2 linked regions of the Flocculibacter collagenilyticus genome follow. The protein of the gene in region 2 interacts with the protein of the main gene of each other region in a pairwise test. Links are inferred from orthologs where the notes say so. Each region holds a gene or a part of one and is shown on either strand. Other genes may lie near its edges.

Region 1 (6,699 bases), 570 kb from region 2 along the record:
AAAGAATGAAGCAAAAAATTCAGAAATGGATGTAAAGCTGAAAAAACTGCAAGAAGACCGTGAAGAACAAAAGTCGCAGGCGCGTGATAAATATATGCGACGCAATGACTATGCCGACTTAAAAAGTGATCATGAGTTGACGAAACACCGTTATGAAACCATGCGGGCAGAAATGGGTGGTAAGCCACCAGTCAAAAGCAAAATATTTATTTACCTTATTTCTATACTGGCGATTGGCTTTATCGAGTGGTTTATAAACTACAGCACCTTTAACATGAAGTACCCTTCAGGTATTGCCTTCGGTGCCACGGTATTAATTGCCCTGTCAATTGCGCTAGCGTCACATTTTCATGGCGCATTGCTTAAGCAACGTGTCGCCTTGTTTGCCAAGCACCGCAAAAAAGAAGACAAGCGGCAAATTATCATCAAGCAAAGCTTCTTCTCACTGCTGCTGATTATTTCTTTAGCCATCGTTACTTATAATCGTTATGACCTACTGATGGAGCAAATGGTGAACACCGGAGGTGTGATGTTACCTGGTGATGAAGTTGCCGAGGTGTCAGTATGGAGCGAACTATGGCCATTCGTCATGATGAACGTATTAGTGTGGGTAGTTGGCGTTGCCATTTCCTATTTCACACATGATGAACAGCCTGATTATCAAGAGTCACTAGTACATTACAATAAAGCGAAACATAAATTCCATAAAGCAGATGCAGGCCTTAAAGAGGAAGAAAACCGCATTGATGAAGAGTTTGAAGCTAAGCTAAGAGCATTAAAAAACTCGCAGGCGTCACATGTGCATTCAAGCAAAGAATTAGACAGTTATTTCGAGCGGTTAAACGCCAAAGAACAGCGTTTAGTTAGCCAAGCTGTAACAGCAATAAACGGCATGCTTGAACAACATCAAATGATGCTTGTGACCATGTTACGACAAAGTGGAAATGAGTCAGTGAAGTTTGGTCCTGATTTAATCTCGTTAGACCAATATCAGAATAAAAATATTACGGTTGATGCAGCCTACGTGCGAGAAATACTCGCTATGGAGACAATTTAATGTTTAAAAAAATAATAAGCCTGTCGCTAATTCTATTTTCAGCAAGTGCAGCCGCAGACGGATTACTAAGAACCACCAATTTAAAAAAATACTGTGCTCAAGACGGCGTGCATCGCCAAACCATTATTTACCTAGATCAAGGCATTATCGCGCGCAAGGATCCTAACTGGTATAAAGATATCTTAAATAAAACCAAGTTTTTACCCGGCGAGCGCATTCAAGTTGTTACCATTAAATCGGGTGGCTCAACCGTAGAGCAAGCTTGGGATAGTTGTTATCCAAGTTATACCAAAGAAAAATACCAGCAGCTAAAAAAAGAAGAAGGCTTTGGTAGCATGTTTACTGGTGGGGTAGACGAAAACATGAAAAACGATGTTAAGTCGTTCACCAAATGGTTTAAACAAGCACTCGCGCACCCGCTACAAGACACGAAACACGAAACCCCTCCGAGCTACGCCTCGGGTAACTTTCCAGATAAAAAATTAGTTGAAGCATTGTATTACGATGCAAAACGAATGGATTTAGAAAATGGCATCAGCCGGGTGATCATTTTTTCAGATATGATGGAAAAGTCTGATTTACTTGATCAGCAAAAATTTGAACCAGCGAAACGCGCAGAAGCAGTAGCCAAGCGTTTTCCTATGTTCTTAAATCACGCCAGCATTTATGTTTACGGCATTAACTATACTAACCAAGACACGGCATTGAATGAAAAAATGCAGCGTTTTTGGGAGCAATACTTGCTAACGTCGGGCGCGCATTTAGAGCAATACGGCACGCAATTAGTATTACCACGCGATAACAAAGTGTTTGATGCACACAGCTATAGTGGCAAATTAACGCAATCTGACGGAAAAAAGCTGGCAACCAGTATGCGGTTAGCATACTCCGATAAAGGCGAGTTGGTACACAGTTGGGTAACCATTAGCGATCATTATCTGCCAATCAGCGGTACATTAAATTGCAGCGGCCAAAATTGCACGGTATTAGCCAGTATTGAAGCCTCAACCTTTGATGGCTTCGAGAAAAAAGATGTATTAAAACTCAGTGGCAGCATGAAAGCGTTGTCAGGTTCAATTGGCGCCAGAGACGATTCAGTGATTGATGAACAGGGCAAGATATACCGTTTTGATGTGGAGTACGCAAAAGATAAGAATTTATCTTTGTAGTGTTCTTTGAAAGTAAACTAACGATTCAGCTATCAACACAAAACAGCCAATGTGTTTTGGCTTTGTGTTGATAGCCATAGTTGATAGCAATATTAAAAAGCAAGCTAGCGTAATGGGTAACATTACCCGCTAGCAATAATATCGCTAAGCTTACTCTAGCAACAGTCAACTAGTGCTTTTAGATGATTTTTTCTTACTAAATTTTCGCTTTTTATATGCCGGCTTTTGCTCGCACTTGATGCCTTGTAAGCAGGTAGGAAGTTGTGATTTTGCACTATCAATAAGTGTCATCAGCGTTTGGTTTAATGGCGTCATAAAGCTTTGATAGCTGGCAGACTTTTCACTAATTGCATTAAGAGTGGCTTCCCATTCTGCGGTCATGTCAGGTTGGGTTGCCATTTCTGGTAAGGCTGCTATCAGTCCTTTTCCTGCTGGTGTTGCGTGAATTTGCTTGCCTTGACGGTATAAAAAGCCACGTTTAAATAATAAATCGATAATACCTGCGCGGGTAGCTTCTGTACCTAATCCATCAGTGTCTTTAAGAATTTTTTTAATGTCTGGGTTGGTTACGTAGCGATTAATCCCCGTCATTGCTGCTAATAAAGTTGCATCAGTAAATGCCTTGGGCGGCTGCGTCATTTTTTCCAGCAACTCGCCTTTATCACACAGCAAAATATCCCCTTGTTTCACATCAGGTAATGTATGGTTCAAGTGTTCGTCAGGTGCGTTTTCTGGTGCGGAAGCTTCACTGCTATTGGCGTGTTTATTGGTATTTGTATTGCGCTGGAATAACACCTTCCAACCAAGCTGTTGCGGTACTTTGGCACTGGCTTTAAATAAACCACCAGCAATAGTTAAGGATATTTGAGTATGATGAAATTGGTATGCAGGGTAAAACTGTGCAAGGTACTGGCGCACAATGAGTCCGTATATGTTTTTTTCAAATGGATTAAGGCTAATATTATCTGCCATTTTATCGGTGGGAATAATCGCATGGTGAGCGCCCACCTGTTTGTCATTCCATGCTTTACTAACAAGCTTAGTATCTGCTTGTGCTGCCGCCTTAGCATATAGATGTTGTGAACTAGCGAGTTTTTTTACAATATTGGCCGCTTGTTTATGCTGCTCTTTGGGTAAATAGCGGCAGTCAGAGCGAGGGTAGGTGATCAATTTGTGTTTTTCGTAGAGTGCTTGGCATACGTCTAGTACCAGCTTGGCATTCATTGAAAACTGTTTGGCTGCGTCGATTTGAAGTGCAGATAAATTATAAGGCAGTGGCGCGTTTTGTTTTTTAAGTTGCTTATTTACTTCGGTAACATGTGCTGGCTGCTGTGTAATTCGTCTAACGACATTTTCTGCTAGGCCTTTTACAACCACCCTGCCGTCTTCATCCATATAAGGTTCGCACGCTTCACTTGGCTGCCACTTCGCTGTGAATGCTTGCGTTGCTGCTGACGAGTGTGATGCGGGCAAAGACACATGCGCCATTACTTCATAAAACGGTTTACTACTGAACTGCTCAATATCTTCATCGCGCTTCACTACCAGCCCTAGAATAGGTGTTTGTACACGCCCAACCGAGAGTACGCCTCCATAGCCTACCTTTTGACCCTGAATGGTATAAGCACGAGTCAGGTTGATGCCATACAACCAGTCGGCGCGACTTCTTGCCAACGCAGACACAGACAGTGGCATGTAATCTTTATTCGGCTTTAAGTTAGTTAAGGCGCGTTTCACCGCAGGCAAATTAAGATCGCTGATTAGTAAGCGTTGTACATTTTGCTTTTTCTTCTGACTAACGTTTAAAAAATCAATGACTTCATCAACTAATAATTGGCCCTCACGGTCTGGGTCGCCGGCATGGATTAATTGGTCGGCTTGTTTTACCCACTTTCTTAATACTGCAAGTTGTGACTTTGTTTTGCTTTTTGCTTTTAATTGCCATTGTTCAGGAATGATTGGTAGATGTTCGAGCTGCCATTTTTTGAATGCAGGATCGTAAGCGTCGGGCTCGGCTTGTTCTAAAATATGCCCAATACACCAACTGACTACATCGCCGTTTGCGGCCTGAATATAGCCTTGATTATTTTTTAACGGTTTAGGTAAGGCCGCAGCAATTGCTCGACCTAAGCTTGGCTTTTCGGCGATGTATAACTTCATGTTGTGATTTTTTATTATGCCAGTCAGTATAAATCAGCATACTAGCTGGATACTGTTTTTATGTACAGTTAAATGTGTGTGCTAAACCCGCGTACCAGTGTTCCCGTATTAGAGAAAGTAGAAAAGTTAAAGGGTTACAGGTTGTTGAATTACATCTTTGAACTAAACTGATTGAATAATAATTGTGCAGTATAACAGGTTGTAAAATAACTTAATCATTCATTTAAATCATAAACATTTACCTAAGTAAATGGCAATGAGGAACTGTTATGAATACGTGCTTTAAAAAAGTAGTTGGGGTCGCCGCACTTATATTTTCGTCGGTTTTTGTACACGCTGAAACTGTTAAAGTGGGTATGACCACTGCATTAACTGGCCCTGCCGCGGCACTGGGAGAGGGAATGAAAACAGGGATCACTGCATACTTTGATAAGGTAAATAAAGCAGGTGGGGTTAATGGTCACCAATTGCAGCTAATAGCACTTGATGATGGCTATGAACCCGACAAAGCAGCGCAAAACATGCGTAAGCTGATTGATGAGGAAAAAGTAATTGCGGTTGCTGGCAATGTGGGTACGCCAACTGCCATAGTCACGGTTCCTATTGCTAACGAGAAGAAAACATTGCTATTTGGTGCCTTCACTGGTGCTGGCGTGTTAAGAAATACTCCACCAGACAGGTATGTTATTAATTACCGCCCCAGTTATGCGCAAGAAACAGCCACAATGATTGACCTGTTATTGGCGAAAGGCATTAAACCAGAAGAAATTGCATTTTTTACACAGAATGATGGTTATGGTGACGCTGGTTATAAAGGTGCAATGAAAGCGTTAAAAGCAAAAGGGTTTAGCCAAGCAGAGCAACTTGCCCATGGTCGTTATACCCGTAATACAGAAAATGTAGAGGCAGGGCTTACGACTATACTTGAAGCCGATGTTCCTCCTAAAGCTATTATCATGGTTGGTGCTTACCGCCCTATTTCAAAATTTATTAAAGAGTCTAAAGACTTCTTTGAAGAAGAGGTGCATTACCTTAATGTTTCTTTTGTTGGTAGCGTTGCGTTACTTAACGCACTTGGCAGTGATGCTGAAGGGGTGATAGTGACACAAGCTGTACCGCATTATGAGTCTAACTTGCCGATTATTAAAGAGTACCAAGCTGCGGTGCCAGCCGATAAGCAAGGGTTTGTGTCATTAGAAGGCTATATTGTGGGAAAAATATTGGTTGAGGGGTTAAAGAAATCTAGCTCAATAAAAGACCGAGAAGCGTTGATTGACGGCATGCATAAGTTAACAAATTTAGACATAGGCTTGGGTGTGCCAGTTTCATTTTCTTCTAGCAGGCATCAAGCGATTGATAAAGTGTGGCCGACAGAGATTAAGAACGGTAAGTATGTAGAAATCAAGTGATCACTTAAGCAAGTGGGTGGAATCAGACATGAAGCAATCTGTGAGTTTTACCTCGCTATCAATTAAGTCGTTGTTAAAAGCATGGTCGGGTATAACGCTAGTATTGGTTATACTGCTGGGTGCAGGCAGTATAGTTATCACAAACACCATGTCTGGTTCAATTAAATCAATAACGGGTAATGTTGTCCCGCTTGAACGAAATAATGTGCTTATTTATCAAGCCACATCATTAATTTTAGCATGGCAAATAAGTGTGTTTAATGCCAAAGATACAGCGCAGTTAAATTCAGTGGGCACTGCTGATGAGTATGAAGCAAAGCTGAATCAGTCGTTAAACAGTGTTGAACAATTAAGCTTGCAAGGGGTAACGCCGTATATTAAGCAACTAAAGGAAGTATCTAATGCTGTTACTTCACTGAATGATGAGTTGCTTATAAAAAAGCAGCAATATTTAGCGCTTCAAGCGTCAATTAAAGCGCAAGCAACAAGTATCAATCAATTAACTGAGCAGTTGCAAATTGAAACAGATGGCATTGCGGGTAAATCTAAACTGCAAGAAAAGCGTGAAGAAATTAAAATTAAGCGATTAATCAAGCGAGGAAATACCGAGGATATTGCTGATAGGGTATTGGGCTTCTTAAATAGTGATTTATCATCCATCAAATCATCATCAGATAAAATCAGGTTTCGAGCAACCAAACTAGGTGAAGTAATCGGGCTTATTTTATTGGTAAAAAGTCAGGACGAGTTAACCAGTTTATCGAGCAATGTACTTTCACAGAATTTATCCAGTTTAGAACAGCAAGTTGAAGCCTTATCGAAAAATGTAGCTGGAAATTCACGTTATGCAGAATCAGCGGAGAATATTGCTGCGCTAGTAGATGAACTAAAAGCAAAAGTTTCC
Region 2 (4,629 bases):
TGCAGCATACCGAGTGCATCTTGAAACCATTCACTATATCCTTCTTGGTCGCCCATGCCGTATAACGCAACAATTTTATTAGATAATTGCAAAGTGTTAATGTCTTCCCACTTTGACTCCCAATCTTCTTGAAGCTCACCAAAATCCCAAGTCGAAATACCGAAAATAACTAGGTCATATTCTTCGCAGTTTTTTAATGGTTCATCTTTTATGTTGTGTAATGAAACGACATCTTGCTCTAAAAACTGGTTAATTGCTGCTTGAAGTTTTTCAGCTGCCATTTCCGTATAACAGGTGGTTGAGCCGTAAAAAAGACCTATTTTCATCTAATAAAATACCTACGGATGATGATTTCAATAGTGCCGGATTTTAGCAGATGTTAAAGTGCTTAAATAGCTCTTATCACACCTAGTGATCATTCTGTTTTTGGATAACTGGCCTTTATAGAAAATTTAACCTGCGGCTAATTTATCTCTCTCGGCTTGTCGCTAGTTGTAGCCATATTAATTAAGAGATAATTTAGCTGAGTTCATGTTGACCCATTGCATAATTTCAGTGTACTAAGACCTTTCCAACACAAGTTGAAACTCATGTTACTAAAGAAAGATAAAAACCTGTTCATGCTTAATATTCTCTTAAAGGGTGGCTGAGCAAGCGACATAATTAATCAGAAAGCTGGCTTGTTGCTACATCCTTTTGTAGTATTGCATCTCGATTAGGATTTCTACTGAACTGTTAATGAAATTTGTGGGCAACAGTTTGGGTCTAATAGATAGCAAGTACTAGCTAGGCAAGTATTAGCTCAATAGCTATTTTTGACGCGTAGTTTTAAACTAACAATTACGATTAAGCGAGATTTATGAACAACTTATTAAAATTATTTGGACTGTTATCACTGGTTTATGCCAGTTCAACATTTGCTGTTGAAGTGGAAAAAGATGGTGCCATTAAGCAGCAATTTTTAAAATTGGGTTTAAATGTAAAAGCAATTTCTCCAAGTCCAATTAAAGGGTTGATGCAGGTAGTTACTGACCGTGGTATTTTTTATAGCTCACAAAATGGAAAATATTTAGTACACGGTAAAATGTTTGATCTTGATAACGGCGTTGCTAACTTAACGGAACAAGCGATGGCAGGCATCCGTTTAGATCAAATTAAAGAAACAGCGGGCACTACTATCGACTTTAAAGCAAAAGACGAGAAGTATCAGATTACTATTTTCACTGATATCACCTGTGGATATTGCCGTAAATTACACAATCAAATGAGTGCCTATAATGACTTGGGTATTAGTGTGCGTTATTTAGCATTTCCACGAGGTGGATTAAACAGCCCCTCGTTTGAAGATTTAGAGTCAGTATGGTGTGCAGACGATAAGCAAAAAGCAATGACTGATGCTAAAGCGGGTAACTCGGTACAACGTGCTAAGTGTAGTTCGCCAGTAGCGGCACATTATGATTTAGGTGCGCAGTTTGGCGTAACAGGAACACCTGCTATTGTATTAAGCGATGGCAATATGATCCCTGGATATCAACCACCTGAACGTTTAATTGAAGTGCTTAAAGCAATGTAATTGCTAAGCAATTTAATTAGTTAGATACGGCAGCTTTTAGCTGCCGTTTTCTGTTTGTTGTTAGAGTATATTTTAAACTGCAACAAGCACCCGTGTTTGCTTAATCACCAAAAATAAAAGAATAGTATGCCAATTCAGATAAAGCGCAGACCTGCCGTTAATCAGCATAATTTACCTAAGGATATTCCCGACTTTTTACAGCAAATTTATGCTGCTCGTGGAATTACTGAGCCTCAAGAACTTGAAAACGGTGCCAAATACCTTGCCAATTTTCAGGATATGCATGGATTAGACGAGGCTACAGCTCTCTTAATCGAAGCGCTGGAAAAACAACATAAAGTAGTGATTGTTGGCGACTTTGATGCTGATGGTGCAACCAGTACGGCATTATTAATGCGCGGTTTACCGATGTTTGGTCTAACTAATGTCGATTTTATGGTGCCTAACCGCTTTGATTTTGGCTATGGTTTAAGCCCAGAAATGGCAGAGCAAGTAGTTAACGCTGGCGCTGATTTATTGATCACGGTTGATAATGGTATTTCGTGCCACCAAGGTGTGGCACTAGCAAAATCTGCAGGTGTTAAGGTATTAATTACGGATCACCATTTGCCGGGCGCAACATTGCCAGATGCTGACGCGATAGTTAACCCTAATCAACCCAACTGTAAGTTTGCGAGTAAAAACTTAGCCGGTGTTGGTGTTGCCTTTTATGTGCTGGTTGCTTTGCGCGCAAAATTGCGAAGCATGGACTTTTTCAATCAACAAAATGTCGCTGAGCCCAACATTGCTAATTTACTTGATTTAGTTGCGCTGGGTACCGTTGCCGATGTAGTTGAGCTTGATGGAAATAACCGAATTTTGGTGTATCAAGGGTTGCAACGAATTCGTAAGGGGCAATGCTGTGTAGGCATTAAGGCGCTAATAGATATTGCTAACCGTCACCATACAAAATTACATGAAAGCGATTTTGGTTTTGCGCTTGGCCCAAGGTTAAACGCAGCGGGTCGCTTGGATGATATGTCATTAGGTATTACATGTTTAATTACTGATGATATGAGCCAAGCCAGAAGAATTGCAGACGAATTAGATACGCTTAATAAAACTCGCCGTGAAATAGAGCAAGGCATGCAAGCTGAAGCTGAAAAAGTAATTGCGAAGCTGCCATTACAGGAAGGCATTGTGCCCGACGCAATCACGTTATTTCAAGATGACTGGCATCAGGGAGTGATTGGTATAGTGGCTGGACGAATAAAAGAAAAGTATCACCGTCCCGTTATAGCTTTTGCTTGCAGTGATAATGAGAACCAAGCAATGGATACTGAGCTAAAAGGTTCTGCGCGTTCAATTACCGGTATTCATATTCGAGATATGCTCGATGAAGTTAATACACGCTTTCCTAACCTCATTATTAAGTTTGGCGGTCATGCTGCGGCAGCAGGATTGTCAATTCAAAAAGATAAACTTGCTGAATTTACTCATGCATTTGAACAAGTGATTAGCGAGCACATGAGTGATGAACAACGCACAGGCAGTATTTTAACTGATGGTGCTTTACCACCCAATTTAATGACGCTGGATGTGGCTAATACACTTAAACACGCGGGCCCTTGGGGGCAAGCATTCCCAGAGCCGATATTTGACGATTTCTTTACCGTAATTCAGCAACGCATTGTGGGTGAAAAACATTTAAAGCTTGTGTTAGAGCATGCATCAGGGCATTACTTCGACGCTATTCATTTTAATTGTGACCTAGCAGTGTGGCCAGATCTCACCATAAAGTCGGTTCATGTCGTCTATGCACTAGATATCAATGAATTTCGCGATAAATTGAATTTACAGCTAATGGTCAAAGAGATCCAAATAACTCATTAAGATGGTATTAAAAGTCGCGGTTGTCTTTGTTACAATGCGCGGTTCGATAAAAGCTAATATATAGGTTGTGCAACGTGTTTGAATTGAACCCTATCCAAACGTTAATAAAAGATATTCGTGCCCGTACCGATGTACTTCGGGGGTATCTTTGACTTTGATGTCAAAGTTGAGCGTTTAGAAGAAGTATCGCGTGAATTGGAAAATCCAGATGTTTGGAATGAGCCAGGAAAAGCGCAAGCATTAGGTAAAGAAAAGTCATCTTTAGAGCTGATTGTTAACACAATCGAAGAACTAAAAAGTGGCTGCGATGACGTTGAAGGGCTAGTGGAACTGGCGGTTGAAGCTGAAGATCAAGAAACATTTGATGAAGCGCAGGGTGAAGCTGACGAATTAGTCGCAAAACTTGAAACGTTAGAATTTCGTCGTATGTTTTCAGGCTCACAAGATGCAAATGATGCTTATATCGATATTCAAGCTGGGTCAGGTGGTACAGAAGCACAGGACTGGGCAAGCATGTTGCAACGTATGTATCTACGTTGGGGGGAGGCCAAAGGCTTTAAAACAGAACTAATTGAAGAGTCGGATGGTGATGTTGCAGGTATTAAAAGTGCCACTATTCGGTTTTCAGGTGAATATGCATTTGGCTGGCTGCGTACAGAAACAGGCGTACACCGTTTAGTAAGAAAATCTCCTTTTGATTCAAGTAATCGTCGTCATACTTCTTTCGCGTCAGTTTTTGCGTACCCTGAAATTGATGACTCAATTGAAATTGAGATTAACCCAGCTGATTTAAGAATTGATACTTACCGTGCATCTGGCGCTGGTGGGCAGCACGTAAACCGAACTGATTCAGCGGTACGTATTACACACTTACCAACTAATACGGTGGTGCAATGCCAAAACGACCGTTCACAGCATAAGAATAAAGACCAAGCAATGAAGCAGTTAAAAGCGAAGTTGTATGAGTTGGAAATGCAAAAGCAAAATGCTGAAAAACAAGCGTTAGAAGATACCAAGTCGGATATTGGCTGGGGCAGCCAAATACGTTCTTATGTATTAGATGATTCACGTATAAAAGACTTGCGTACTAGTGTTGAAAACCGTAATACTCAAGCCGTATTAGACGGCGATTTAGACAAATTTATTGAAGCGAGCTTAAAAGCAGGGCTGTAATCAACAGCTAC

The links.
Region 1: the proteins of recJ (region 2) and HUU81_RS15980 interact in binary tests that used the Escherichia coli proteins (3 or more experiments, as listed by UniProt). The link is inferred for Flocculibacter collagenilyticus from one-to-one orthologs.

What each region holds. Positions count from the first base shown.
Region 1 is NZ_CP059888.1:3,595,434-3,602,132, reverse strand. The notes cover bases 1,890-4,819. They hold HUU81_RS15980 (DNA topoisomerase III), read right to left. Parts: upstream 4,387-4,819; coding sequence 2,392-4,386; downstream 1,890-2,391. Other genes in these bases: HUU81_RS15975 (ABC transporter substrate-binding protein), read left to right, coding at 4,656-4,819; HUU81_RS15985 (hypothetical protein), read left to right, coding at 1,890-2,226. In the rest of the region: HUU81_RS15990 (hypothetical protein), read left to right, coding at 1-1,057; more of HUU81_RS15985, read left to right, coding at 1,057-1,889; more of HUU81_RS15975, read left to right, coding at 4,820-5,795; HUU81_RS15970 (methyl-accepting chemotaxis protein), read left to right, coding at 5,824-6,699.
Region 2 is NZ_CP059888.1:3,029,060-3,033,688, reverse strand. The notes cover bases 1,158-4,072. They hold recJ (single-stranded-DNA-specific exonuclease RecJ), read left to right. Parts: upstream 1,158-1,699; coding sequence 1,700-3,445; downstream 3,446-4,072. Other genes in these bases: dsbC (bifunctional protein-disulfide isomerase/oxidoreductase DsbC), read left to right, coding at 1,158-1,573. Outside these bases: flavodoxin FldB, read right to left, coding at 1-326; more of dsbC, read left to right, coding at 860-1,157. UniProt on the Escherichia coli protein: Single-stranded-DNA-specific exonuclease.